One region of the Aeribacillus composti genome, then DNA from elsewhere that is predicted to be linked to it. Evidence: predicted binding sites of a transcription regulator. Region 1 holds the regulator's gene; the other holds the start of a gene.
The links. The regulator LexA, encoded in region 1, represses DNA repair genes until DNA is damaged. The targets are predictions, from matches to a motif close to CGAACATATGTTCG.
Positions count from the first base shown of each region.

Region 2: RI196_RS12180 (Y-family DNA polymerase) is a predicted target of LexA. The motif match lies at 3,093-3,106, and genes of this name have one in related genera.

Region 1 is NZ_CP134501.1:1,976,978-1,992,261, reverse strand. Features, by position in the region: gene RI196_RS09650 (hypothetical protein) at 1-84, shown strand, start outside; gene RI196_RS09645 (ring-cleaving dioxygenase) at 650-1,591, shown strand; gene RI196_RS09640 (alpha/beta hydrolase) at 1,633-2,244, shown strand; gene RI196_RS09635 (aldo/keto reductase) at 3,319-4,251, shown strand; gene RI196_RS09630 (LOG family protein) at 4,349-4,930, shown strand; gene RI196_RS09625 (lysophospholipid acyltransferase family protein) at 5,014-5,598, opposite strand; gene gdhA (NADP-specific glutamate dehydrogenase) at 6,334-7,713, opposite strand; gene lexA (transcriptional repressor LexA) at 8,043-8,666, opposite strand; gene yneA (cell division suppressor protein YneA) at 8,826-9,140, shown strand; gene RI196_RS09605 (YneB family resolvase-like protein) at 9,159-9,809, shown strand; gene RI196_RS09600 (DUF896 domain-containing protein) at 9,885-10,115, shown strand; gene tkt (transketolase) at 10,187-12,196, shown strand; gene sirA (sporulation inhibitor of replication protein SirA) at 12,310-12,741, shown strand; gene RI196_RS09585 (YneF family protein) at 12,828-13,046, shown strand; gene RI196_RS09580 (cytochrome c biogenesis CcdA family protein) at 13,368-14,078, shown strand; gene RI196_RS09575 (response regulator) at 14,206-14,562, shown strand; gene RI196_RS09570 (CcdC family protein) at 14,633-15,097, shown strand; gene RI196_RS09565 (DUF2621 domain-containing protein) at 15,195-15,284, opposite strand, start outside.
Region 2 is NZ_CP134501.1:2,498,184-2,513,467, forward strand. Features, by position in the region: gene ltrA (group II intron reverse transcriptase/maturase) at 1-730, opposite strand, end outside; gene RI196_RS12175 (YolD-like family protein) at 1,413-1,742, opposite strand; gene RI196_RS12180 (Y-family DNA polymerase) at 1,781-3,037, opposite strand; gene RI196_RS12185 (SDR family NAD(P)-dependent oxidoreductase) at 3,377-4,171, opposite strand; gene RI196_RS12190 (MBL fold metallo-hydrolase) at 4,172-5,140, opposite strand; gene proC (pyrroline-5-carboxylate reductase) at 5,466-6,302, shown strand; gene namA (NADPH dehydrogenase NamA) at 6,432-7,457, shown strand; gene rnz (ribonuclease Z) at 7,721-8,650, opposite strand; gene zwf (glucose-6-phosphate dehydrogenase) at 8,828-10,303, shown strand; gene RI196_RS12215 (acylphosphatase) at 10,389-10,661, opposite strand; gene RI196_RS12220 (hypothetical protein) at 11,069-11,161, shown strand; gene RI196_RS12225 (sugar ABC transporter permease) at 11,480-12,661, opposite strand; gene RI196_RS12230 (xylose ABC transporter ATP-binding protein) at 12,662-14,161, opposite strand; gene xylF (D-xylose ABC transporter substrate-binding protein) at 14,253-15,284, opposite strand, start outside.

The sequences.
Region 1 (15,284 bases):
TTGGCGTTAAAAGACAAAGATGCTTCGTTAATGGATTTTGCTGAGTTTTTTGAATTAGATGATAAAAAAGAAGATCAGAAATGATACCTGTCCGGTTACGGTATTCAACTTCATTTGTCTACATTTGCTAAAGCCATACGGATTTACTAATATTAAATTGCAACGGTCATTCCGATCAGTCTGCAAAAAGCAATTTGCTTTTGCATGTTTTCGGTTTATCTGAAAGCAGCTGGCGGATGCCGGCTACTTTCAGGATGTTGCGTGTTCATCACCAATCTTAAATTCGACTGTGTTTGCCGAGCCATCACAAAAAAATTTATGGAACGGCCAATTGCCCTTGCTACGGCAAGAACAACAATTTCTGTAACGATTTTGCGCGCAAGAGGAGAGGGAGGTTTCTCTTCGCATTCAAACGCTGCTCTTGCGATTGCTTTCATTTTGGTAAGGATGGTATTTTAGTGAATACGGAACGAAAAGAGATGAAAAATTCAACAGATCAGCATTTTGACAATAAATGAAAGATTTGATAAAATTATTTTGAATTAAAAATAATTTAATTCGAGATATTTTAATTCGAAATAATGACCCGTTAAAATGATTGATTTACAAAAACGAATCGCGTAAAGAAAATAATAAAGGAGAATCAAAGATGAAAAAGAAAACAGCTGGAATTCATCATATTACTGCTATTGTCGGCCATCCGCAGGAAAATATTGATTTTTATGCTGGAGTTTTAGGGCTGAGGTTAGTTAAAAAAACTGTGAATTTCGATGATCCCGGCACGTACCATTTTTATTTCGGGGATAAAGAAGGAAAGCCAGGGACACTGATTACTTTCTTTCCTTGGCCTGATGCGTATCAAGGAAAAATCGGCAATGGTCAGGTGGGTGTAACTTCTTATGTGATACCAGAAGGTTCCATGAGCTTTTGGCAAGAAAGACTAGATAAATTTAGAATTCCGTTTACAATGACAGAACGGTTTGGTGAGTCACTGCTTGTATTTCAAGACCCGCACGGTTTGAACATTGAGCTAGTGGAACGAAAAGAAGGAGAATTAAATCAATGGGAATTTGGCCATGTCACCTCTGATGTTGCCATTAAAGGATTTGGCGGCGCCGTATTATATTCATCATTTCCTGAAAAAACGTCAGAGTTGTTGGAGAATATTTTTGGACTTCAACGAATTGGAAGGGAAGGAGATTTTATTCGTTTTCAGTCTCCAAGTGAAATCGGCAATGTCGTTGATGTAAAAATTACTTCTTCCGGACGCGGCATCATGGGGGTTGGAACAGTCCATCATATCGCGCTTCGGGCAAATGACGACAACGATCAATTAGAATGGAAAACATCTTTAGAATCAAATGGATACAGGGTAACGCCAGTTCAGGATCGAAAGTATTTTCATTCTATTTATTTCAGAGAGCATGGTGAAATTTTGTTCGAAATTGCAACAGATCCTCCGGGTTTTGCAATTGATGAATCTTTAGATGCACTTGGAAAAGAATTAAAGCTTCCGGAGCGTTACGAAAAGTATCGGGAACGGTTGGAAAATAAGTTGATGCCAGTGGAAGTCCGTAACCTTGACGAATAAGAAAAGTAATGCTTAATAAACGCTGAGAAGGAGAAAAAACGATGAAACATATTTTTCAAAAAGGAAGCAATCCGGCAAAACCGACTCTCCTATTGCTGCATGGAACCGGCGGAAATGAGTTTGATCTTCTTCCCATTGCAGAAATTATTGATCCAGAAGCATCGATTTTAGCTGTGCGCGGAAATGTAATTGAAAATGGAATGCCGCGTTTTTTTAAAAGACTTGCCGAAGGAGTTTTTGATGAAGAAGATCTTGTTTTCCGTACAAAGGAATTAAACTCGTTTTTAGATGAAGCAGCACAAACATATCGATTTGATCGAAATTCTGTAATCGCAATCGGTTATTCCAACGGAGCAAATATAGCAGCCAGCCTTTTATTCCATTTTCGGGATGCGCTAAATGGAGCCATCTTGCATCACCCGATGGTGCCGAGAAGAGGGATGGATCTGCCGGATCTTTCAGGAAAAAACGTTTTTATTGCAGCTGGAAAGCGTGATCAAATTTGCTTTCCTGAAGAATCAATAGAGCTTAAAACATTTTTAGAAAATAACAACGCGAATGTGCACTTGCATTGGGAAAATGGAGGACATGAGCTGACTTTATCAGAAGTTCAGGCAGCATCCAATTGGTACCGGCAGCTTTATCAAAAATAAGCTGTGAAAGATACCAATAAAAGCAAGTAAATTGGATCAAAATGTTGCCAGCAATCAATTAGCCGTCATTCCAAAATGTTTATAACAAAATGCGGAAGGAAATTGGGCGTGCTCTTTCATTTGTAAATGTTTGTCATTCTCAAGGCTCGTACATCATATATCAAAAGAGCTGCTTAATTCCACGCAAAGCGGATCAAAAATGATCCGTAATGCAAAAAGTTTCGTCAAAGTGCGGGAGTTCTTATATTTGAAAAAATGTTTATCAACTTTGAACCTTGTGCATCAAATATATTAACAGAGCTGCCGAATTCCACAAGATTTACAATAGAAAATCGTGAGCGTTCGGTGGATTTTATGAAATCAAGATAAGTATTCGCAAAATAAATGTTTTGACAGAGGCATTAATTTGCAATTTTTCAGTAATGCTTTATCTGTTTTAATTAATTGATATAATTGCCGAAAAAAAGAATATCCTTCTAAATAAAAAGATTGAAAGTAAAGGACGGAATTGCTTTCAAGCAAACAGTGGGGCTGTCCGACGAGTTGCTAAAATGAAAGATTTTGAGAAATACAACTGTGAAGGACAAAAATAATGAAATAAAATTTATAAATGTTCTTTATAGAGGCAATGAAGTCCAACAAGAAGCGATTGTATGTGCTGAATGTCCGTCATAAAACTTTTGAAGAACCTAATGAAGAAAGAGAGCAAAAGAAAAGTCCTTCATAAGACTTCTGAAGGATATAAAAAGATTGAAAAAAATTGTATGTCCGATAAGTCTCTAAAATAATGCTCCCAAAAGTCAGTTAACCCTACTTTTGGGAGCCTCTTTATTTTGTTATTGCAGCAGGCAGCAATCTCTTAAGATATTTTTATGGTGCTTTAGACAACTTCAAGAATTTGAACATAATGGAACAAACAATAAACAGTCGAGCAACTGCTGCTTGAAAATGAATAAAAGAATCCTTTCATAATTTCATTTATAAAGCCATAATAATATTTAATAGCTTATTAGTTAAAAAACTGATTTTTCTGATAGAATTTGTTATAATGTTAATGAAAGGAGTTGAAATATTGTGACAAAAAAGACTAGATTAGGCAAGACCGATATATATGTGAACCCAATCGGGCTTGGAACAAATGCTGTTGGCGGGCACAACATTTTTCCAAACCTTGACGATGAAACTGGGAAAGAAATCGTTCGTACAGCTTTGGATCATGGAATAAATTTTTTGGATACGGCATTTTATTACGGTCCTGAGCGTTCGGAAGAAATTATCGGTGAAGTCGTCAAGGAGTTTGGGCGTCGTGATGAAGTAGTCATTGCTACTAAAGGTGCTCACAAATTTGTAGACGGAAAAGTTGTTCTTGATAACTCTCCCGATTTCCTTCGCGAGTCGGTCGAGGGCAGCCTGAAACGCTTAAAAACGGATTACATAGATTTATATTACATTCATTTTCCGGACGAAACGACACCGAAGGATGAAGCTGTCGGTGAATTGAAGAAGCTTAAGGATGAAGGGAAAATTCGTGCGATCGGTGTATCGAATTTCTCGCTCGAACAATTAAAAGAAGCGAACAAAGATGGGTATGTCGATGTAATTCAGTCCGAATATAACTTATTTAAACGACAAGCAGAAAAAGATTTGCTTCCTTACACGGCGGAAAATGGAATATCGTTTATACCATATTTTCCACTTGCCTCAGGTCTATTAAGCGGAAAATATTCGAAAGATGAGAAGTTCAATGATTCACGTGCACAAAATCCTTTGTTTCAAGGGGAAGCATTTGCGCGTAATCTCGAAAAAGTCGAGCAATTGCGTCCAATCGCAGAAGCGAAAAATGCTGAAATTGCTCACGTTGTGCTAGCATGGTATTTAACGGTCGATTCCATCGATGCGATCATCCCTGGTGCGAAGAAGCCGGAACAGGTACTTGACAATTTAAAAACGTTAGATGTCCAGTTAACAAAGGAAGAAATAGAGAAAATCAGTCAGATTTTTCAATAATTTTGTAAAAAAGCTGTGATGGAAATATCCCATTCACAGCTTTTAATAGGACTTTCTCATTCGTCAGAACGTTTAGAGAAGAAGCAGGAGTGGTAATATGAGACGTGTTTGTGTTTTTGCAGGATCGAATCCGGGAACAAATCCTAAGTATAAAGAAGCAGCTATCAAACTGGGAGAAGAATTGGTAAAAAACAGGCTTGAGCTCGTATATGGAGGCTCCAGCATTGGTCTGATGGGAGTGATTGCAAACACCGTATTAGAGTTAGGAGGCACCGTATTGGGCGTTATGCCGACGAATTTATTTCAAGGAGAGGTTGTCCACAAGCATCTCACTCAGCTTTATGAAGTCAATGATATGCATGAGCGGAAAGCAAAAATGGGAGAGCTTTCAGATGCGTTCATTGCTCTTCCCGGAGGCTATGGTACTTTTGAGGAAATATTTGAAGCGGTTAGCTGGGGGCAGCTTGGGATTCATGAAAAGCCTGTGGCGTTGTTAAATATCGATGACTATTACACGCCGGTAAAACAGATGATTGAGAATGCGGTAGAGGGAGGCTTCATGCCTGAAACGCATAAACAGTTTATGATTTTTGCAGACAATCCCTCTATATTAATAGATAAACTTCGTGCGTACAAACCGCCTTTGAAGACAAATAAGTGGATCGAACTAGATCGATAAATGAAAATATCAGAACTTTACTTCGCCTTTAGCTTTCTGATCAGTTTGTCTAAAAATGACAAGCTGATCAGAAACGTCAATGTTTAGTCGTTTATGCTTTTTTCAAGAGCTTTCAGCTTATGTTCAAGCTGTTGAAGCGCATCATCAATTTGATTTGCATTTTTCTCTAAATAGATTGGTTCGCCAAATGCAACGACAGCTTTTTTCCCGGCAAAAAAATCTTTTAAACTTTTTGGACCATGATAGGTTGCAGGCAATATGGGAACGCCGGCTTTCATCGCAATTGTAACCGCGCCTCTTTTTAAAGGAACTTCCTCGTCTGTTCTTGTGCCGCTCGGGAAAATTCCAACAACTTTATTTTCTTTTAACAGTTTCAAAGGAATTTTTAGTGCGCTCGGTCCAGGATTTTCACGATTAACTGGAAAAGCATGCATCTTTTTCAAAAACCAACCTATGAGCGTGTTCTGAAACAATTCTTTTTTGGCCATATAATGGACATGAATTGGAAAAAGTGCTGCGGCGAGCAAGACTACATCTACCCAGCTGCGATGAGAGCATGTAACAATAAAACGATGGTCTGCCGGAATATGCTGCTTGCCTTTGACTTCTAGCAAACTAAAAATTTTAATGATCAATATTGCAAGTTTTCCTGCTAAATGATAAATCATTTTGTTCCCCCCCCCCCGAATGACTTCCAGAAATATGTTTGCGTTGCAAAAGATCTGTATTTTCGGTTAGGGCGCATGTCGATTTTGTCTGCGTTCAGTTTAGCATTTTTACGTGATGCATGTAAAGTCGGTAGTACATCGTCAACGAATCGTCTTATCCAAAGTCAGTCAGTGAAAATACCGCCGTTTCATTGGAGGATGGGCAGCCGTATTCGGTGTTTTTTAGATGAACAAGTATTTGTGCTGAAGGTTATTGGCGCTGGATAAAAGGAGCAACCATATCAATAATAAAATGCTTTAATTGGAAAAATCAATTTTAATAGCAGTTACTTTGTTTCTATAAATTTTATACTTGATGATACAAAATATTGAGAGTAAAGAAGAGATGAAGCAGAAAAACAAACATCAGTGCAATCTGTCTTTTTTATTTAAAAAACAAGAGAGATAATCAATCCAGGCATCAGCGTAAAAAAATATGTAAGATAATCTGACATAAAACTTCAATTCTCTCATTGAATGGGATACACTGATAGGGAAAAATTTGATCCAATCGTGGAAATAAAGAAGAGTGAATTTGGATCGGTGTGATGTCAATTTCTATTCACTCAAGTTAAGATGGGGTATTATAGTGAGCATGATGAATCGCCAAAGCAGGTTAGGTAAAGCTTTAGCGATTATCATATATGTTTACTCACTATAAAGAATAAATGATGGAAATGACCATTTTTCTATCTTTTAAATGACTCCTTGTTCTACCATTGCATCAGCGACTTTTTTAAATCCTGCAATGTTAGCGCCGACGACAAGATTTCCGGAGCAGCCGTATTCATTTGCAGCGTTGACGCAATTTCGGTAAATGTTCTTCATGATATCACGTAATTTTGCGTCGACATCTTCAAAGCTCCAAGATAATCTTGCGCTGTTTTGAGCCATTTCTAATGCTGAAACAGCAACTCCGCCTGCGTTAGCAGCTTTTGCAGGTCCAAAAAGAATATTGTTTGATAAAAACACGTCGATCGCTTCTAATGTAGACGGCATGTTGGCGCCTTCTCCAACAGCTTTGAGTCCGTTGGAAACAAGGAGTTCAGCTGCTTTTTTATCGATTTCATTTTGAGTAGCGCATGGGAGGGCAATATCGCACGGAATGGACCAAATTCCGGAACAGCCTTCATAATATTCTGCATGAGGATGTTCATTTACATATTCTTTAATTCTTTTTCTTTCAACTTCTTTTAACCTTCTAACCGTTTCAAGATTAATTCCATTTTTATCAAAAATGTAGCCATCAGAGTCGCTGCATGCGACAACTTTTGCACCTAATTGTGTTGCTTTTTCAATCGCATATATGGCAACGTTCCCAGAACCAGAGACAACAACTGTGCTTCCTTTGAAGCTTAATCCATGGTCTTTAAGCATTTCTTCAACAAAATAAACAGTTCCATACCCTGTCGCTTCGGTTCTCGCTAGGCTTCCGCCGTAACCAATGCCTTTTCCGGTTAACACCCCAGCTTCAAATCCGCCGCGTATTCTTTTATATTGGCCAAACAAGTATCCGATCTCTCTTGCGCCAACTCCAATATCACCGGCAGGAACGTCAATATCTGGTCCAATATGTTTGTAAAGCTCTGTCATAAAGCTTTGTGTAAATCTCATAATTTCCCCATCTGATTTACCTTTCGGATCAAAATCAGATCCGCCTTTTCCTCCGCCGATCGGCTGCCCAGTCAATGAATTTTTGAAGATTTGTTCAAATCCTAAAAATTTAATAATGCTGGCGTTGACGGTCGGGTGAAAGCGCAAGCCTCCTTTATATGGCCCAATTGCACTATTATATTGCACTCTAAATCCGCGGTTTACACGCACTTTTCCTTCGTCATCCACCCATGGAACGCGAAAAATGATCAATCTTTCCGGCTCAACAATTCTTTCAAGTATTCCGTGCTTTATATATGTAGGATGTTGAGCAAATACAGGCACAAGCGAGTCAAATATTTCTTTTACAGCTTGAAGAAACTCAGGCTCATTCGGATTTTTTTCTTGCACGGATTGAAATACTTCATTGACATATTGCTTTGCATTTTCCAGTTCACTTTGTTTCATAAGTAATTGATTCATAGCACCTCTCCTATACCTAAAATTTAAGCAGTTAGAAGAATTCAAACAATTCAGTAAATCATCCCGGCACTGGCTAAGGAAGCGAAATCTACAATAAAAAATTCTACAACAAAATAAATCAAAAAACAATGACTGTTGAGAATTGTTGCATAATAGCTTTGCATGCAGGCGCGGAGAAGGCGCCTGAAATTTGTTTCATTGAATCTAGCTTGTCTGCATACATATTGATTAGAAAACATTTTTAAAAATTTAACATCGCTAAGAGAGGGAATTTTGAAAATTTTATAAAAAGAAAAAGGATGCCTCACCTGTTTTGAGACATCGAATATTCAGTGTATGGAACGGTATAGCCCGATCACTTTTCCGAGTATTGTCACATTTTTTAAAATAATCGGTTCCATTGTTGGGTTTTCCGGCTGAAGCCGTATAAAGTCTTTTTCTTTGAAAAACCTTTTTACGGTCGCTTCATTGTCGTCTGTGAGCGCGACAACGATGTCGCCGTTATTGGCTGTTTGCTGCTGTCTGACAATAACTAAATCTCCGTCCAGAATGCCTGCTTCGATCATGCTTTCTCCGACTACTTCAAGCATGAAAAGTTGATCATCACCTGATGCAATATGATTCGGAAGCGGAAAATATTCTTCGATGTTTTCAACGGCAGTGATCGGAATACCAGCCGTCACTTTTCCTATGACCGGCACGTTGATCACATTGTTTGTTAGAAGGTGGCTGCCATCATCGTCCAAAATTTCAATGGCTCTCGGCTTTGTGGGGTCTCTTCTAATCAGTCCTTTGCTCTCAAGCTTTGCTAAATGCCCGTGAACAGTTGAACTGGAGGCAAGACCGACCGCTTCGCCGATTTCTCTTACAGAGGGAGGGTATCCTTTCTTTTTTACTTCCTCCTTAATGAAGTTCAAAATATCTTGTTGTCTCTTAGATAATTTTGTTGACATGTCAAGCACCTCAGTCATATCAATTTGTGTCGATTATAGCATGATTTTTCCAAAAAAGCAAACGTAAGTTCGAATATTTGCTTGACAGAAACATGTGTTCCCTTTTATACTTAAAAACAAAAAACCGAACAAATATTCTGTTTCAGGGGGCGGTTCTAAATGGATAAATTATCATGGTCTTACATCGTTTCTTTTTTCCTTGTCATCATGGCGGCAGTTTTGGCGATTTCGTATACTGGAGAAAGGGAAGAGCTCGATCATTATTTGGAGGTTCAAGTGAAGGAAGGGGACAGTTTGTGGAAAATCGCTGATGAATATAAAGAATATGACAATATGTCTCATTCAGAGTTTGTTAAATGGGTTCAGGAGCGAAACAATCTCCAAAGCCTTGTTGTAAAACCGGGGGAAACAATCGTCATTCCGATTGAAAAAAATAAATACTACAATGCTGAATATTTGGCAAACAAAGAATAACCGCAAGGAGCATTTAACATGAGAGCAGTCGTTTATGCAAGAGTCAGCACTGAAAAAGATGAGCAGGAAACATCTTTGAAAAGACAGAAGGACGAGCTGTTAAAGCTCGCAGCTGAAAACGGTATGGAAGTTGTTGAAGTGATAGAAGAAAAAGCGAGCGGGTATGATGTTGATCGTGAAGGGGTTTTTCAACTGCTGGAATTGATTGAGGAGAAAGAAATTGAAGCGGTATTAATACAGGATGAAACAAGAATTGGCAGAGGGAATGCCAAAATCGCCATTGTCCATTCCATTTTGAAACAAGGTGTGAAAATTTTCACCGCTGCCCATCGCGGGGAGATGGAACTGTCTGAATCAGACACGATGGTGCTTGAAATCATAGGAATTGTCGAAGAATATCAACGAAAAATTCATAATTTGAAAATAAAGCGGGGAATGTTGAGAGCTATACAAAATGGGTACAGGCCTGAAAAAAATTTAAAGAATAGAAATTCTTCCTATAAAAGAGAGCGAAAAGAAGTTCCGATCGAGGAGATTGACCGATTGCGGAAAAACGGCCTGACATTTTCAGAAATAGCGGCAACATTAAGAGGATTCGGCTATGACGTTTCAAAAGCTACTGTCCATCGCAGATATCAACAATTTTTGTCAGAAAAAGGAGAATCATAGCAATAATTGTTGTCATTAGTGGTCGCATTTAGTATGATAAAAGAGCGCGGCAAAAATATACAAGGGGTTCAGCTTATGATTTCAAAAGAAAAACTTAACCGTATTAATGAACTATCTAAAAAGTCTAAGTCAGAAGGATTGACGCAAGAGGAAAAGCTTGAGCAGCAGCAATTAAGGCAGGAATATTTAGAGTCGTTTCGTCGGGATTTTCAAAACACCTTAAAAAATGTTACAGTGATTGATCCGAAAGGTAATGATGTTACACCGGAAAAATTGAAAAAATTTAAAAATAAAAGGCTGCATTAACGGATGGGTGTTGCCTTATTGCAACAATAAAGATAAGATTATAAACTGAAAATACAGATGAGAGGATGATAATGGTGACTCATTCCATTCAAGATTTATCCATCATGACGATTCGAACATTATCCATTGACGCGATTGAAAAGGCGAATTCCGGACATCCTGGAATGCCAATGGGCGCCGCACCAATGGCTTATGCGCTGTGGACGAAATTTATGAACATTAACCCTGAAAACCCTAATTGGTTTAATCGAGATCGCTTTGTTTTATCTGCCGGACATGGGTCGATGCTGCTTTACAGCTTGCTTCATTTATCGGGTTATGATCTTTCCATGGATGATATTAAGTCGTTTCGTCAATGGGGAAGCAAAACACCTGGACATCCTGAATACGGACATACACCTGGCGTTGACGCAACAACTGGACCATTAGGCCAAGGAATAGCAATGGCCGTTGGAATGGCGATGGCAGAACGTCATTTAGCAGCTACATACAATAAAGAAGGATACAATATTGTTGATCATTACACATACGTCATATGCGGTGACGGTGACTTAATGGAAGGGATTTCCTCTGAAGCAGCTTCCTTAGCTGGTCACTTGAAGCTTGGACGATTAATTGTTCTTTATGATTCGAATGATATTTCCCTAGATGGGGATTTAAATAAATCATTCTCAGAAAATGTAGAAGAGCGCTTTAAATCTATGGGCTGGCAAGTGCTGCGCGTTGAGGACGGCAACAACATTGAAGAGATTTCGAAAGCCATTGAAGAAGCCAAATTGGATGAACAACGACCGACATTAATTGAAGTAAAAACAACAATCGGATATGGTTCGCCGAATAAAGCAGGCACTTCTTCCGTTCATGGTTCGCCGTTAGGTCCAGAAGAGGCAAAATTGACAAAAGAAGCCTATGCATGGACATTTGAAGAAGATTTCTATGTTCCAGCAGAAGTTTATGAGCATTTTGAGAAAAATGTAAAAGAACGTGGAAAGCAGAAAGAAATTGAATGGAATAATTTGTTTGAAAAGTATGAGAAAGAATATCCTGAACTTGCAAAAGAGTTAAAGGCAGCAATCAATGGTGAATTGCCAGAAAATTGGGATCAATCTTTACCTTTTTATGAAGAAGGAAAAAGCGTTGCAACCCGTTCTTCTTCTGGAGAAGTATTAAATGCAATAGCTGAAAAAGTTCCTTATTTCTTTGGGGGATCTGCAGACTTAGCTGGATCAAACAAAACGACAATAAAAGGTTCAGGAGACTTTTCTGCGGAAGATTACAGCGGACGAAACATTTGGTTTGGTGTCAGAGAGTTTGCCATGGGAGCAGCATTGAACGGTATGGCTCTGCATGGAGGTTTACGTGTTTTTGGCGGAACGTTCTTTGTTTTCTCTGACTATTTGCGGCCAGCGATTCGTTTAGCAGCATTAATGAATCTCCCTGTAACTTACGTGTTCACTCATGACAGCATAGCGGTTGGAGAAGACGGACCAACACATGAGCCGATTGAACAATTAGCTTCTTTGAGAGCAATGCCGAATCTTTCTGTCATTCGTCCAGCTGATGGAAATGAAACAAGAGCTGCGTGGAAGGCTGCGCTGGAATCTAAATCAACACCGACTGCATTAGTATTAACGCGCCAAAATTTAGAAACTATTAAAGGTACGAAAGAAAATGCTGAAGAAGGTGTTGCAAAAGGCGCTTATGTCATTTCACCGGCGAAATCGGATCAACCGGATGCTCTTCTACTTGCATCAGGTTCAGAAGTAGCATTAGCTATTAAAGCTCAACAAATTCTTGCATCTGATGGAATTGATGTGCAAGTCGTCAGCATGCCGTCATGGGACCGTTTTGAAAAGCAATCAAAAGATTATAAAGAATCAGTTCTTCCTAGCAGCGTAACGAAGCGTCTTGCGATCGAAATGGCATCTTCGCTTGGCTGGGAGCGCTATGTCGGATCTGAAGGTGAAATCTTAGCTATCGACAAGTTTGGAGCATCTGCACCTGGGGAAAAAATTATAAGCGAGTACGGTTTTACTGTTGAAAATGTTGTCGAAAAAGTAAAAGAATTAGTTCGGAAATAATCGCCAAAATTAGTGCCTCTATCCGCCACCATAAGACAAACCTTTTACATTCCTTGCTTTATAATAGCAAAAAAGGAATGTAACAATGAGGTGAGCGCATGAGGCACTTTTATTTGTATTTGATAAAAAAGGAATTTGCTGAGCATTTTTATCATAGGGAATCGAAAATTTTTCAGTTATATCAAGAATTTTTTTGGACAAGGAAAACGCATCCTATTTTTGAACAATTGGAAAGGCAAGTCAATTATATTTCAAGAGCCATTCCCATTTCAGAAATAGATTTGCTGCTTCAGTCATTCTTGTCTCACCGAAACCATTATCAAAAGGTATCATCGATTCACGCCATCCAAATGGAAAATCAAAAAGGACAAGCTACTATGGTTTTAAAGGAACGGTATATTGAAATGATTTGTACCGGCAGCTTTGACGGTGAGTTATTGTTTTTTGATATATTGGGAAAATTTGATCCTTATTTTTTTGCCATGGATTTTACAAATGAACGATACGGGTGGCTGAGTCCAATTAAAGAAAGAAAATTTGTCTAAAGTTGAGGAAATTTGCTAATGAAATATTGTATAATGTCATATGGTTTAGTACACTGTATGATAGACAACATGAAGGAGGAAATAAGATGGAACTTTGGCTGGCGATATTAATCGCTGTTCTGGCATTACTTGCCGGCGTAGCGCTAGGCTTTTTTATCGCTCGAAAGTATATGATGAATTATTTGAAGAAAAATCCACCTATTAACGAACAAATGTTGAAAATGATGATGATGCAAATGGGAATGAAACCGTCCCAGAAGAAAATCAATCAAATGATGAAAGCGATGCAAAATCAATTAAAATAATTTCGTCTCAGGCATTATTGAATGATGTTTCATTAAATTAGTTCATGATGACCAATCATATTTTTTGACATCATGTAATTTTTATCTATACTATTTAATATATGCGTTGTTTTATAACGGAATTGTGAAGTAAGAATTAGTCTTTCCTTTCTCAAGGTAAGATTAATTCTTTTTTCGTTGTAAGAAGTTGTAAAAATAGTCATTCATGGCGGGAGAAGGTTCATTGTAATAATGTGCGGAAAATGTCAAACGTTCTTTTAAACATTTATTCAATGATCTGTTAGAATGGATGGAGGTAAATCTTTTGGAAGGAGCAGCAAAATGTCGGAAATTAATGTGTTTTTAGCATTTGGAGCAGGTTTTTTATCGTTTATTTCTCCGTGCAGCTTGCCTTTATATCCTGCTTTTTTATCGTATATAACTGGGGTATCGGTTAATGAGTTGAAAACTGAAAACGCTATGCTGCAAAAAAGAAGCTTATTACATACTTTCTTTTTTTTAGTTGGTTTTTCTGCCATTTTTATCGCAATGGGATTCGGCACATCCTTGATTGGAAACTTTTTCTTGAACTATCAAGATCTGATAAGACAAATAGGAGCGATCCTCATTATCTTTTTTGGACTCGTTATTCTCGGTGTTTTTCAACCTGATGTTTTAATGAAGGAAAGAAGGATTGAATTCAAAAATCGTCCAGCCGGATTTCTTGGATCTGTTCTGATTGGTATGGCGTTTGCAGCTGGATGGACTCCCTGTACGGGCCCAATTCTTATGGTAGTAATCGGTTTAGCGGCAACCAATCCTAGTTCTGGAGTTCTGTATATGACAGCATATGTGCTAGGCTTTGCAGTACCGTTCTTTATTTTATCATTCTTCATCGGGCGGATGAATTGGATCAAAAAACATAATGTGAAAATCATGAAAATTGGAGGCATATTCATGATTTTCATGGGAATTCTGCTGTTTTTTGATTGGATGACTAAAATTATTAATTGGATGAACAAAATTCTTATATTTTTACCAACCGGGTTTTAATTTTTAGTCATTTAAGAGAAAAACGAGATTTTTGACAATATTTTAAACCTCTCGGTACTTTTTTGTGACAGAAAGTAGTATAATATCAAAGGATTTAGTTTGCGAGGATAATTGAGGTGGAATTAATTTGAAAGCATTGATCGTTGACGATGCGAAATTTTTAAGGGAAACATTAAAGGACATTTTGAAAAAGCATAGTATTGAGGTTGTTGCAGAAGGGGAAAACGGCATCGAAGCGGTACAATTATACAAACAATTACAACCAGATGTATTAATCACAGATATCACAATGCCGAAAATGAACGGCATTGAGGCTATTACAAAAATTAAACAGGAATTTCCTGATGCGAAAATCATTATATGTTCGGCAATGGGACAGCAAAAAATGGTTATCGAAGCGATAGAAGCAGGAGCACTCGATTTTATTACAAAGCCTTTTGATGAAGATCGTGTGATGGAAGCCATCAAAAGAGTTATGAATTAGCCTTTTCATTTTGCTTTTTTTTCTATAATATTATTAAAGAAAGAAGCTGAAAATAAAAGGATGGTTCTGCATGGTCATTTGGTCTTCTATTACGGCTGTATTAATGGGCATTGTCGTAATTATGATCAGAACAAAGGCTGCTAAAAAGCCGGCGACAGCGAAAAAAATTATTTTGCCTCCGATCTTTATGAGCACTGGAGCCCTTATGTATTTATTTCCGCAATTCCGCATAACGCCGATGGAAATTTTAGAGGCGTTGACAGTCGGGCTGATTTTTTCGATTTTTTTAATAAAAACCTCTACTTTTGAAGTTCGGGGAGAAGAAATCTATTTAAAAAGGTCAAAAGCTTTTGTTTACATTTTGATTGGTCTGTTAGTTGTACGAATTCTGCTAAAATCTTATTTAAGCGCGTCTATCGATGTTGGCGAATTAAGCGGTATGTTCTGGCTGCTGGCTTTTGGAATGATTGTGCCTTGGAGAATTGCGATGTTCATTTCGTATAAAAAACTGAAAAATCAACTGAACGGAACGTAAAAAATACATATAGCTGCCGGCTGTTTAAAGCAGGTTACCGTTTATTCTATATAAATAAGCCTTTCGGGACAAATCCCCGAAAGGCTTATGTTTTTGTTTAAAAGAGTGCTTCATATTTGGAATAGTCGATATTTTTTTCTTTTAGTCTTTTAATTAAAAATTTATGGTCCCGTTTTGGAGTTGCGAT
Region 2 (15,284 bases), 520 kb from region 1:
AGTTCGTAATGGAGTTCATGACACGAATTCCTGCTTTCTTTGTTTTCACATAGATGTTACAGTCATCCGCATACCGAACAAACTTATGTCCACGTTTCTCAAGCTCCTTATCCAATTCATGAAGCATGATGTTTGATAAAAGTGGACTAAGCGGGCCGCCTTGAGGCGTTCCCATGTCCGTTTCCATTACCACTCCATTGATCATCACGCCTGATTGAAGATACCGGCGGATTACCTTCAGTAGAATTCGATCTTTGATCGTTTTCGCCAAGATCCCCATCAGTTTGTCGTGATTCACCTTGTCAAAGAATTTCTCTAGGTCTATATCGACTACCCAACGATATCCTTCTTTGATATAACCCTTTGCTTCCCTAACCGCATCATGTCCCCTTCTACCTGGGCGGAAACCATAGCTATGGTTCGAGAAGGTCGGATCAAAGATTTTCGTCAACACTTGGGCAATCGCTTGTTGGATGAAACGATCCGTCACGGTAGGGATCCCTAGAAGCCTTACTCCACCGTTCGGTTTCGGGATTTCGACTCGACGGACGGGTAAGGGCTTGTAGGTTCCTTCTCTCAACGACTGTCGAATGGAGTCCCAATTTTCGTAGAGGTGTCTTCGTAGGTCTTTTACGGACATGCCATCTACTCCGTGACCTCCTTTATTCTGTTCGACTCGTTTCAGTGCCGCCAGGAGATTTTCCCGTGACAAAATCATTTCCATCAACATTGATATCCTCTCCACGTGAACGAATTCTTCTATTTGTGCCATCTTCTGCTCCACCCTCTTGAAGTCCCCCGTGGGATTCACCACTTCCTCCTTCAAGTAAGTCCTATCGGATTGTCTGCTTCCACACAGAAGATGAACGCCTAGCGATTCGTTCTCCTTAATTGTTCAGTCCTTCCTCTTCCATCTCGAGCTTGAAAGAGTACTATGACTTCTGCTGACTTCTGACTGTTCAGCTATCTATCACTAGATAGGTTACCAAGGTTACTTGGCGTGCCAGCCAGACCTCCCCGGGTAAGAGTGTAATCTTTCCTTCCATCCATCTGCTTCATTTACTTTGTATCACCTTCGGCAGAAAGGGCTTTGTTTTGTTGTGCAAACTCACCCAGTGATACCTAGCCTCATATGAAGTTCGTGTTCCTCAGACCGGAAGTTTGCCGCTCGCTTCCTTCAGATTCCGCGTCACCACGGACACCCTTGCGTTAAGCTAACTGCTACTTCTGCCTTCGCAGCTCGGGACTTTCACCCTATAGATTACACCCATGCCGGGCGCACGCAAAAAGCCCAATTTCTCAAATTTTTAGAAATTGGGCTGTTAATTATCGTCATTTTCTAAGCGTTGTAAATCTGCATTTTCCTGACCTTACGCTACCCCTATTAAATTTGTATTTCTAATGCTGTTTTCTTAGTATTGCTCAATTTCAATAATATCTCCTAATTTTAAAACATGTTTTTTAGTCAAGTAATCAACAATTCGTAATTCTCTTTTTAGCTGATCGATATAATGAATATTGCCGACAAGCTTCTTTATTTCACCTTTTTGATAATAGGTGAATTGTAGAGTAATGTTCTCTTCCATAGCCTCACAGATAACTTCATTAAATTCTTCATATTTTTGTTCATCTAAAACCGGTTTTTCGACTTTATCTAAACTTTCATTGTATTTCCTTAGTAATTTCACATGCTCGGGCAGCATCATAGCTGTCCATTTTATGCTTCCACGATCCTGAATCATTGTTTATCCCATCCTTTGCTTTCTTTTCTTCATATTCGTTACGCATAATGCCCGCCGATCAGCTTGTTGCGGTGAAGACTCGTTCCTGCCTTCGTATACGAAACAGCGCGCAGCAGTGCATTGGAGCCGTGCTTGTTCCGAATCGCATCCATTACATATCCTAAACGATGCTCTTTTATGCGGTTCGGCCTAAACAAATCAAGCTGCATGCCGCTGTCTTTTTCCACGTTGGAAAGAGAGATGGAAATTTTTCTGACTGTCTTCCCCTCATAAAAACGATCAAACAGCAAAAGGCAGGCTCGATAAAGATCCATCGTAATATTTGTTGAGACATCCATCGTTTTTGAACGGTAAAATCCTCCTCCGCCTTCCTTTTGGCTGTAGCCGATTCCAAGGCTGATTGTTCTCCCCGCCATCCGGTGTTCCCTCGCTCTTTTTGCCACTTCCTCGCACATTTCTAAGATGACGCATTTCACCTCTTCGGGGTCCGGATAGTCGCGAAGCAATATTTGATTTTTTCCAAAACTGATTTGCCCCAGCATAATCGGAGAGCCTATGTCGGAAAGATCTATTCCCCATGCGTGGTAATAAAGCTGATTCCCCATGACGCCGAACTTCTTTTCAAGGAGCTCTAACGGATAATTTGCGAGCTGACCGACTGTAAAAATTCCCATTCGATTTAACGTTTTTTCAAGTCTTGCCCCAATCCCCCACATCTTACGCAACGGCTTGATGCTCCACAGCTTCGTTTTGACATCATCATACGTCCATTCCGCTATACCTTTCTTTTTCGCCTCCAAATCTAGACAAAGCTTCGCCATCAATATGTTTGGACCGATCCCGACCGCACATGGGAGAGAAAATTCATTTCGTAAATCTTCCACAATTTTTTCGGCCAGACTATGCGCATCCCCCCAAAGTCTTTCTGTTCCATCCGCAGTAATAAAACATTCATCTACGCTGTAAACATGGATGTTTTCTTTCGGAACATAGCGGTTCAGCAGCCGAGTAATTTCAGCAGAAATCCGTAAATACGTCGCCATTTTCGGAGTGATGAGGCGGATGCGGGGGTCGTTTGGAATTTGAAATAAGCGGGATCCGGTTTGAATTCCGAAATCTTCCTTCAGTTTTGGTGAAGCGGCCAATACAATGCTTCCTGTCCGCTCTTTGTCCCCAACGATAGCAATGTGGGCTGTTAAAGGATCAAGCCCAAGTATGACCGCCGCACAGCTCGCATAAAAGCTTTTCATATCGATGCATAATATATGCCGGTTTGGAAACGATTCATAATTCATTCCATCATCCCCTCATGAGAATGTATGTTCGGTTTTATTTTATTTTCATTGTATGGGAATATACGTTCGGTTTCAATGGGAATTTGCGCCATTTTTCGCGGTACAAAAGGAGCATAACAACGAAGTACGGCATCGAAAAACAGATATTAAGCTTGGAAAGCTTATTCAAAATACAGCCGCGTTTTTTAGAAGATTTAAGTTGGAGACAAATCGGTGAAAGAGCTGAATTTTTTATCAAAATAAAAAGACGCTTGACGCGCCTTTTCAGAAGTGAGAGCGGAGATTTTAGCGAAAAGTCCGCCTTCAGCTTTCTGTTCATTTCCTGCATAATGCTCCCGGTCATTTTTGCCGAAACAAATTTCCGGCAACTTTTTCAAATAGGGAGGGCATGAGACGATAAACAAGCCCGCCAAGCTCCATCCAAACAGGCATATTAATTTCCCGTTTATTTGTCAGCATCACGCTCACGATTTTTTGTGCAACAGCTTCCGGATTAAGCATCCAGCGTTGGACGTTTTTCACATAATCCCCTGACGTATCGGCAAGATTGAAAAAATCCGTTTCAATTGGACCCGGATTGACAGATGTTACAAAAATCCCGCGGTCCGCCACTTCCATCCGCAAGCTGTTCGTAAAGCCTAAAACAGCATGTTTTGTAGCAGAATAGATGCTTGATTTCGGAGTAGCTATTTTGCCAGCCTGAGAGGCGACATTAATAATATGCCCTTCCCGTTGGGCCAGCATCTTCGGAAGAACCAGCTTTGTCGCAGCAATTAATCCGAACACATTTACTTTAAACATTTGCTGCATCTCTTCGAATGTTGCTTCCTCTGCATTTCGAAAAATACCAAAACCAGCATTATTGACTAAAACATCCACTCGGTCAAAATTCTCTGTGATGTCCGTAAATACTTCGGAAACTGCGTCAAGGTCACTGACATCCAGTTCGTAATATGTACAAGAAATAGAGTGAGAGGCTTGAAGCTCATCCGAAAGTTTCTTGAGACGATCCTTCCTCCTAGCCAGCAAAACTAAATGTCCACCGCTTTCTGCAACGATCCTTGCGATTTTTTCCCCGATCCCGCTCGATGCCCCCGTAATAACTACCAATCGATCTTTAAGCCGCGAATTCATTTATTTGTCACCTCTTCGTTGCGCGGAAAAAAGTAAAACGCCATTTTCTATTCTTTTGTTAATTTTTCCATATTGTTCTAAATAATCAAGCTGAGCAACAGTTTCTGATATAGCAAATAAAAGCTCTTGTTGATAAGCAGACGGAAAAAGAAGCTTGCAAAGAGCAAACACCGTCATTTCCTGTTTTTCTAAATGCTTTAATACGGTGAGCGCGCGTTCATGCTGTTTGTCTAAACGGTTCCGAATCAACAGGTGAGGATCGAAAAATTCATCTTTATGACCCGGAAAGACAACAGAAATCGGAATATGCAAAAGCTTTTTCAAAGATTCATTATATTGCAGCTGAGGTTTTGGACGCTCTTTTCCTTCATACGGCATTTCAAGAACAGGATTGGAGGAAATGGTTTTCAGCAAATGATCGCCGCCGATCATTCGGCAGTCTTCCTCATTGTACAAAACGATATGGCTTTGGGCATGTCCAGGAGTCTCAATGACTGTAAACCCAGGCATCCCGTCTATTTCATCTCCTTCTTGAATGGAGGAGGTCAGCGGATGATTGCGTGGATATAAGGAAAGATCAAGATGATCTAAGTGTGACGCAAACGACTCCGGGACGGCAAACTGCTTCAATAATTCTAAAAAAAATTCCTTTTGCCGATCAAAAAAACGCACATCATGAGAAAGCCAAGGAGCAAGCAAACGATGGCCCAAAACACGAAGATCGCCATCAAAAAAATCGAGCAAACCGATATGGTCAGGATGATGGTGGGTAAGAATGACCTGCTCAATATCCTCAGGCACAAGCCCTATTTCCTTCAGCTTATGTTCAAAAACTCTCCACGCTTCCTCCGTTTTCATCCCTGCATCCACTAATGTCAATGCGTCCCCTTTTACAACATACACGTTCACATCTTTAATCGGATAAGGTATAGGGATCGTTATTTTATAAATTGCATCTTTGCTGAACATTTTTGCAAACCGCCTTTAATTTTTTAATATAACTTATTTTACACATGATAAATCAATTTGTCATTTTATTCGAATAATTCATAAGTATACTTGACAAGCCGTTGGAACTGATAAAAAATTAATTCTACAACGCTTTTAGAATTTAAGGCAGGGAAACATTTCATCATACAAGCCCATCCAAAGCATGCGCTTCTGTTGCTTAACAGATGAATAGTAAAACGTTTTCTCGCTACCTTTCCCACTGAATCTCTTCTCTTTTAAACTAAGTTTATAGGGAAGAAGTTCAAAAGAAACATATAAAACGATCAGGAAGGAGTCTCTTTTTATGTACAAGTTTGGATTTATCGGAGCCGGATCTATGGCGGAAGCTATTATATCCGGATTGATCAACGGGAACAAGTGCCGGAGAGAAGAGATCGTTGTGACAAACCGTTCCAATGAAAAGCGGCTCGAGGAGCTGCAAAAAACATACGGCGTCACGATTACAAAAGATAAAAAGCATTTGTTTGACAACACAAAAACGATTTTTTTCGCGATGAAGCCGAAGGACGTTGACGAGGCAGTAAAAACAGTCCGCGAATACGCAACAGAAAACCATCTTGTTATTTCCATGCTCGCAGGCGTTTCAACGAAAGCAATTGAAACATTATTCAACAAACGTATTCCCGTCATTCGAGCAATGCCGAATACGTCCGCTACCATCAGACAATCAGCAACCGCCTTGGCACAAGGACAATATGCAACGGATGGTGACCTGTCAGCAGCTGTTGAACTGTTTCAATTGATCGGAACAGTTGAAATTGTTGAAGAAGACAAGCTCGATGCCGTCACAGGACTGGCAGGAAGCGGACCAGCCTATATTTATTACATAGTAGAAGCAATGGAAAAAGCAGCAGAAGAAATCGGTTTAGAAAAGTCCATGGCACGCTCCCTCATTGTTCAAACACTTTATGGGGCAGCATTAATGTTAAAAACGTCTGACAAAGAGCCGTCTACTCTAAGAAAAGAAATAATGAGCCCAGGCGGCACAACTGAAGCCGGCTTAAGCGTCCTAAACAATCATCACGTAGATGAAGCTATTATAAGCTGTGTGAAACGGGCAGTCGAACGGTCAAAAGAATTAAACAGCGCTTTGGAGGAAAAACTGGTGAACGAACAATAATCTGAAATCGGACTCGGGTTCAGCGAGCAATACTGAACCCCTTTTTTATATTTACCAAGCAGATCATATGACAAAAATAATCATAATTGCTAAAATTTTAAAGGAAATATTTAGGGAGGCGAATAAAAGATGAAAGACCGATTATTATTTTCTCCATTTACGATTAAAGATGTCACATTGAAAAATCGAATTGTCATGTCGCCGATGTGCATGTACTCAGCCGCAAATAAAAAAGGATTTCTTGAAGATTTTCATTTCACACATTACATTTCAAGAGCGGTTGGACAGGTGGGCCTCATCATTCTTGAAGCAACAGCTGTTACGCCGGAAGGCAGAATTTCTGAATTGGACCTCGGTATATGGGAAGATGACCATATTATAAAATTGGCTGAACTTGTGCAGCAAATCAAATCATACGGAGCGAAAACAGGCATCCAGCTTGCTCATGCAGGAAGAAAGTCAAATGTGAGCGGAGACATATTCGCCCCATCTTCAATTCCTTTTGATCAAAACAGCCGTACACCGAAAGAACTGACAAAAGAACAAATAAAAGAAACGGTTGAAAAATTTCAATTAGGAGCAAAACGAGCTAAGGACGCAGGCTTTGATATCATCGAAATCCATGCAGCCCACGGTTATCTCATTAACGAATTTTTATCTCCGCTATCAAACAAGCGCAATGATGAGTACGGAGGAAGCTTAGAGAACCGCTACCGGTTTTTAAAAGAGGTTATCCAAGCCGTAAGGAAAGTGTGGGAAGGCCCGTTGTTTGTTCGTGTTTCCGCCAGTGACTATGTTGAAGGCGGATCGACGATAAATGATTACGTACAAATTGCTAAATGGCTGAAAGAGGATGGTGTCGATTTGATTGATGTCAGCTCAGGAGGGCTTGTCCCGACAAATATAGATGTTTATCCCGGGTACCAAGTGCCATTTAGCGAAAAAATCAGACAGGAAGCAAACATCAAAACAGGGGCAGTCGGCTTAATTACTTCACCTTTGCAGGCGGAAGAGATTTTAAAAAACAACCGGGCGGATCTTATTTTTGTCGCCCGCGAATTATTGAGAAATCCATATTGGCCTTACCATGCAGCTAATGAACTAAACGCAAAAATTGAATCGCCGACACAATATGAACGCGGATGGCGCGTATAAAAGAAGAAGCTGTCTCAAAAAAGCCTTTTGAGGCAGCTTTTGTTTGCATATTGCATTTTCCAAAGCATACAGTGAGTGTTGAATCAACATATAATTCTTTCATTGCCGCAACCGAAAAAATTTTGAAAGTTCAGAGATTCTGCAAGAATCATGTCGACGATTTTTTTGCCCGATTATAGGACTAAATATGCCTGTAGACGATTCTTTTATTCTATGTAAAAAAGGCGGCGAAAGTTTCATTTTTGGCATCCCCATACCATTTTCTACTTTTTAGGAATTGGGACACATAAAAAATCATGGGCAAGGCTTGCTTCTGGAAATACAGCCCTTGCTTCAGCAAGAAGCATTTGACAATCCTCTTCGCCTTGATATCGCGAGCTAATATGCGTCAGCCATAACGTTTTTGCGTTTGCCTCTAAAGCAATTTGCGCTGCTTGAACTGTTGTCGAATGAAAATAATTGTAGGCCAAAAGCTCTTCATCCTTTGCAAATGTCGCCTCATGCACTAAAACATCCGCATCCTTTGATAATTCGACGCTTTGCTTGCAATATCTTGTATCACCCAAAATCGAAACAATCCGTCCTTTTTTGACAGGACCTAAAAAATCTTTTCCATTCAAAACTCTTCCATCAGCAAGTTGGACTGTTTCGCCATTTTTTAATTTTTTGTATATAGGTCCAGGTTTTACTCCAATTTCTTTTAATCGATCCGCTAAAAGTGTTCCGGGCAGATCCTTCTCTATAATCCGATAACCGAATGAAGGGATGCCGTGCTCCAATTTCTTTACCTTAACGATGAATTGATCATCCTCAAAAACGGTTTCATCGTCAAATATTTCTTTTGTGATAAGCGGATATTTAAGATGAGTAAAGCTTAACTTCAAAGTTTGTTCCACAAATTCTTTAATGCCGGGAGGACCGTAAATTACGAGCGGGCTCTCGGCGCCATGAAAGGATCTTGTTCCTAACAAACCGGGAAGTCCGTATATATGATCACCATGCAAATGCGTAATAAAAATTTTTTCAATTTTTGCCGGTTTGATGTTCGTATATAAAATCCGGTGCTGTGTCGCCTCGCCGCAATCAAACAGCCAAATAGAACCGCGTTCTTCAAGCAATTCAAGCGCAATGGAAGACACATTTCGATGTTTGGCCGGCAGACCAGCACCTGTTCCTAAAAAATAAAGATTCAACGTTCGCTCCTCCAAATGTCTTTTTATCAGTTATTATAATACATTCATTCAATATTTAGCAGAAAAATCAGCAAATATTATTTGCGTTACAGTACGTTTACCTTTAAAATTAAATATTTGAACGGGTACATATTTTTAGCAAAATTTATAGCAAAACGATAAAGTGAGGTACGTTCAGTGAATACAATCCAGTTACCAAAAGCAATCATCATTATATTCGGAGCAACAGGAGATTTAGCAAAACGGAAATTATTCCCATCCATTTACCGTTTATATCAAAGCGGTAAGATCAGCGAAGAATTCGCGGTCGTTGGCGTGGCAAGAAGACCATGGACGAACGAAACGTTCAGGGAAAATGTTAAAGATTCCGTTGAAAATGCAGTTTCCGTCAACAGCGATCTAACATCCTTTACTTCGCATTTTTATTATCATCCGTTTGATGTATCGAACCAGTCTTCGTATCACAGCTTAAAAAGCTTACTTTCCGACTTGGATGAAAAATATCAAACGGAAGGGAACCGAGTCTTTTACTTGGCGATGGCGCCTGAATTTTTCGGAATCATCGCTAACAATTTAAAAGAGCACGGTTTAAAAGATACAAACGGATGGACAAGACTTGTCATTGAAAAGCCGTTCGGCCATGACCTAGCTTCCGCCCAAAAATTAAACGATGAAATCCGCGCCGCATTCGATGAAGAGCAAATTTACCGAATCGACCACTATTTAGGAAAAGAAATGGTGCAAAATATTGAAGTCATTCGATTTGCCAATGCGCTTTTTGAACATTTATGGAATAACCGTTTTATTTCCAATATTCAAATTACTTCAAGCGAATCACTCGGCGTGGAAGACCGGGGCAACTATTATGAAACATCCGGTGCGCTCAGAGATATGGTGCAAAACCATATGCTGCAGATGGTGGCCCTGCTTGCGATGGAACCGCCAATTAAATTAACGACTGACGAAATTCGTTCCGAAAAAATTAAAGTGCTTCGTGCATTACGGCCAATTCAGGAAAATGAAGTCGACAGCTATTTTGTAAGAGGCCAATATACAAAGGGAATAATTAATGGAAAAGAGGTTATCGGCTACCGAGAAGAAACAAATGTAGATCCCGATTCCAATACAGAAACGTTTGTGGCCGGAAAGATTTTGATTGACAATTACCGTTGGGCAGGCGTTCCTTTTTACATTCGCACAGGAAAGCGGATGAAAGAAAAATCAACAAAAATTGTTGTCGAATTTAAAGACATTCCAATGAACCTTTACTTTAAAAAGGAAAGCGACCGCGTTCCAAACTTGCTTGTCATCCATATCCAGCCTGATGAAGGGATTACGCTTCATCTCAATGCCAAAAAAGCGGGAGTAAGCTCAGAGGCTACACCAATTAAGCTTTCTTACAACAATAACGGCATCGACGGCATGAACACTCCGGAGGCATATGAAAGATTGCTATATGATTGCATGCAAGGCGATGCCACGAACTTTACCCACTGGGATGAAGTCGCCTTATCATGGGCATATGTTGATCCGATTTCAAATGCATGGTCCCGTAAAAAAGCGGCCTTCCCGAACTATGAGGCAGGCTCGATGGGTCCTAAAGAAGCGGATGAACTTCTTGCCAAAGACGGCTTCCATTGGTGGCCGATCTAATGACATTTTTCAATTTAAAAGTGTTACCTTATTAAAACACCCCTTGTACAAATAGGGGTGTTTTATCATATTGATGCTTTAATGATTAATAACGAATATCAAACTTTTGAAAGCCTTCCACTTCATCATGTTCCGTTAATTGTATATTTTCAACTTTTGAAAAAGGACTACCTTTTTGAATAGAGGCAAGAAAGTTCTGTAAATTTTGCTCCTCTCCTTCTGCAACGATTTCAACCGTTCCGTCCATCTTGTTTCGAACCCAACCGGAAATTTGGTGCTCGACTGCTTTTGATTGCGTAAAATATCGAAACCCCACTCCTTGCACACGTCCTGAAACAATGATATGGTATTGCTTCATTTTTTCACTCCTTTCATAAATATTCTTCATTTCTATCTTAATTTATTTTTTACCGAATTTAGATATAAACGAAACGGTTTGTGAAAGAATTAATCAAAAAAGTGATAGTTAAAAAATATATCCAATAGAGGCTGTCTAAAAAGTCAAATCCTCATTGAAAAATATCAATCTATCAACATTTCTAAAACATTAAAAGAGCGTCTATAAGCCGAAAAACGACTTATTAAACATCCCCATCCAAATTATAGAAAGTAAAGTTCGTAGGGGGGAATTTACACAATAATTTGGACTTGACCAAAGAATTTTGCAAGTTAAAAAGATAGAAAATCAATATAAGATGGGAAAAATCCAATCACAACTAACGCCAACCGAATGAAAAATATTAGAGTTCATAGATAATACGTGAAATTGCAGGTGAAATGTTCATTTCCATCCGAACGGTCAAAAACCATGTCAACAACATTTTAAAAAATGGAAGAAAAAAGCAGCAAAAAAATTAGGCTTATTTAAGAGGTAAGTTTAGTTATCGAACTTCTTAATTGCTTCTAGAATTACCTATAGGCTTTTTTATTTATGTGATTTTACATTTAATAAATCACATTCCGTCCTTAGTGATTTTCCTTCGTTGAAATACGATGCCTAAATGACCACAAGGATAGGAAATGAAATGAGGTTTATTCCAAGCTTTCCATAGTTTGATATAGTCTTCATAATTATATGGAAATTTTACAGCATACTGGTACATTTTTTACCAATACAAATAGGGCTGAAACTATGAATGATATCCAAAGTTCAGCCCTTTTGTAGCAGATTTTTAACTACTTATTTTTTTTACGGCTTGCAATATCTATCCAGACTGCTAGTACAAGAATACTTCCTTTCACAATGTACTGCCAATAGGTGTCCAGCCCCATAAGGGACATTCCATTATCGAGCGATGTCATGACCATGGCCCCTATAATCGCACCAATAATCGTTCCAGATCCGCCCATTAAAGAGGTTCCGCCAATGACACATGCAGCGATAGCATCTAATTCATACATCTGACCAGCCGAAATGGTAGCAGAAGAAAGACGAGCTGTTAACACAATTGCTGCAACGGCTGATAACAATCCGCTAAATACAAACAGCATCATCGTGCGACTTTTAATATTAATTCCTGATAAACGCGCAGCTTCTGAATTTCCGCCAATTGCATAAATATGACGGCCAAATGTTGTGTTATTCGCAATAAATGAAAAAATGACTGCCAAACCGATAACAAATATAATGGGAAACGGAATTCCTTTATAGCTGTTCATCGTGATGACGAATAAAACAATGAGTGAGCTAAGAAAAAGTATTTTCATGATTTCCAATGAAAGAGGCATTACTTCAAATCCATAATTTAAGCGAGTTTTTCGTTTTCTTATTGTTAAAATAACCAAAATGACTACTGCTAGTATGGCCAACACAATCCCAAACATATTTGTAAAATAGGCACTTCCAAGGGCAATAAAATTCGCATCAAAAATAGGAATGGTTGTTGATTTCGTTATTCCCATTAAGATGCCGCGAAATGCCATCATACCTCCTAAAGTGACAATAAATGCAGGAATTGCCTGATAGGCAACTAGCCAACCCTGAAGTAGGCCAACAATTGCACCAGCAACTAACGTGACAACAATGACAACAATCGTTGGCATTCCCATCCAGTTACTAAATATGGCAGCAATACCTCCTGTAAGACCTACAATGGATCCGACAGATAAGTCAATGTGTCCGGCAACAATAACGAGGACCATTCCAATCGCTAAAATAGAAGTAACAGACATTTGAGTGAATAAATTTGAAAGGTTACGCGCTGTTAAGAATGTATCGTTCAAAATTCCAAAGAACAGCCAAATCGCAACTATGGCACCAATCATCGTATAAGCCCGTACGTCAATTTTTCCGATTATATCTTTCAACGACTTTTTTTTGACATTTGTCTTTTGTTGAGCCGTCACTTTTAATTCCATTTATTTCCCTCCTCCCGTTGCTGCTGACATAATTTTTTCTTGTGTGGCTTCTTCTTTCGTCAGCTCTTTCACAAATCTGCCTTCGTTCATGACCAGAATTCGATCGCTCATACCAAGTATTTCAGGCAGCTCTGATGAGATCATAATGATTGCGACTCCTTCATTAACCAGCTGATTCATTAATTGATAAATCTCATATTTTGCCCCTACATCAATTCCCCGTGTAGGTTCATCTAAAATTAAAATTTTCGGCTTAGACATCAACCATTTGGCAATAACGACTTTTTGCTGATTCCCTCCCGATAATGCTCCAACTTTCGTTTCGAGAGATGCCGTTTTAGTTTTTAACTTCTGGACAAACTGTTGGCTTGATTTCATTTCTTCATTATGGTTCATAACGCCCCATTTGCTAATTTTTTTCAAACTGGCAAGAGTGGTATTTGTTTTCACATCCATACTTAAAACAAGACCAAAGCGTTTTCGATCCTCTGTCACTAATGCTATCCCTTCATTAATAGCATCTTGAACGTTGCGAATGTGAACCTTTTTACCTTCTATCCATACCTCGCCTTCCCGTTTTCCCTCATATGCTCCAAAAAGACTTGTGGCAAGCTCTGATCTACCAGACCCCATTAATCCAGCTATTCCAAGGATCTCTCCTTTTCTAAGTGAAAAGGAAATATTATCATTTACCTTCATTTTTGGCATATCTGGATGCCAGACAGAATAGTTTTTCACTTCAAGAATCGTTTCATTTGGAGTTCGTTCAGCTTGCGGATATCGTTCCGTTAATTCTCTGCCGACCATTAAAGAAATAATTTCATCCTCACTTGTTTCATCTTTGGATAGAGTTGCAATGGATTTTCCATCACGTAAGACGGTTATGGAATCAGCTAAACGAAAAACTTCAGGCATTTTGTGAGAAATGTAAATACATGTTACCCCTTTTTTTCTTAATTCCTCTAAAATTCCCATTAATATTTCGACTTCACTCTCTGTTAAAGCAGCTGTCGGTTCATCTAAAATCAATATCTTCGTATTTTTAGACAAAGCTTTGGCAATTTCCACAAGTTGTTGCTGCCCGATGCCAAGTGAATAGATTTTCGTTTGAGGAGCCACATTTAAACCTACTGCATTTAACCATTCGGATGACTCATAAAACAATTGATCCCATTGGATGACGCCATATTTTTTCGGTTCTGCTCCTAGAAAAATGTTCTCTCCAACTGTCAAATCTTTAACGAGTGCAAGTTCTTGGTGAATAATTGCAATCCCTGCCTTTTCTGCATCTTTAATATTGCGGAAATGTACAGGGGTTCCGTTTATACGAATCTCTCCTGAATATGTTCCAGTTGGATATAATCCACTTAATACTTTCATTAACGTCGATTTACCCGCTCCATTTTCACCACAGAGCGCATGAATTTCACCTTTTTTCACTTTAAATGTTACACGGTCTAATGCTTTCACTCCGGGAAACTCTTTTGTTATTTGATCCATCTCTAACGAATACAACCATCTTCCCTCCCATTCGCAGCATGATAGAATGAGAAAGGTCTGACTCTTTTGGAAGAGTCAGCCTTTATAACATTTAATTCTGTTTTGGCCATTGATCTTTTGGAACATTTTGATAGACATCTTCTAATTTGTGAAATCCATCTTTAATGACAGTATCTAGAACATTTTCTTTCGTTACAGCAATAGGATCGAGAAGGACAGATGGAACATCGATTTTACCGTTCGGTATTTTTTGATCTGTTTCGATTTTTTCTCCTTTTGCAACAGCTACAGCTATTTCAGCCGCTTTCGTGGCAATAGCATGAATTGGTTTATAAACCGTCATTGTTTGCGTTCCTTCCACGATGCGTTGCAGCGCAGCCAGCTCTGCATCTTGACCAGACACAGGGATTCTCCCTGCCAGTCCTTGAGCCGCTAATGCTTGAATGGCGCCGCCAGCTGTGCCATCATTTGCTGCTATAACTGCTTGAATATTATTTTTATTTGCTGTTAAAGCGTTTTCCATATTTTTCAATGCTTCTTCAGGCTTCCAGTCCTTTGAGAACTGATCATAAACAATCTTAATATCCCCTTTTTCTTCAAGCGGTTTTAACACATTCATAGCTCCTTCACGAAATAGGTGAGCATTATTATCTGTATCGGCACCACCGATGTATACATAGTTTCCAGTCGGTGCTTGCTTAACAATCTCTTTCGCCTGCATTTCCCCAACTCGAACATTGTCAAAAGATACATAGTAGTCTACATCTGCATTTTTAATCAGGCGGTCATACGAAATAACCTTAATTCCTTCTTTATGCGCTTTGTCAACAATAGCTGCTGTAGCTTCTGCATTATGTGGTACAACAACTAACACATCTACCCCTTCGGAAATTAATTGTTCTGCTTGATTCAATTGAGCGGCATCATCGCCATTAGCCGCAAGCGTTTTTACTTCTGCTCCTAATTCTTTTACCTTTGCTTCAAACAGGTCTTTATCGCGCTGCCAGCGCTCCTCCTTTAACGTATCCATTGAGAAACCAACCACAATTTTGTCGCCATCTTCTTTCGCTTGACTGCTTTTGTCCTCGCCTCCCGATGAAACAACGCCGCATCCTGTTAAAGC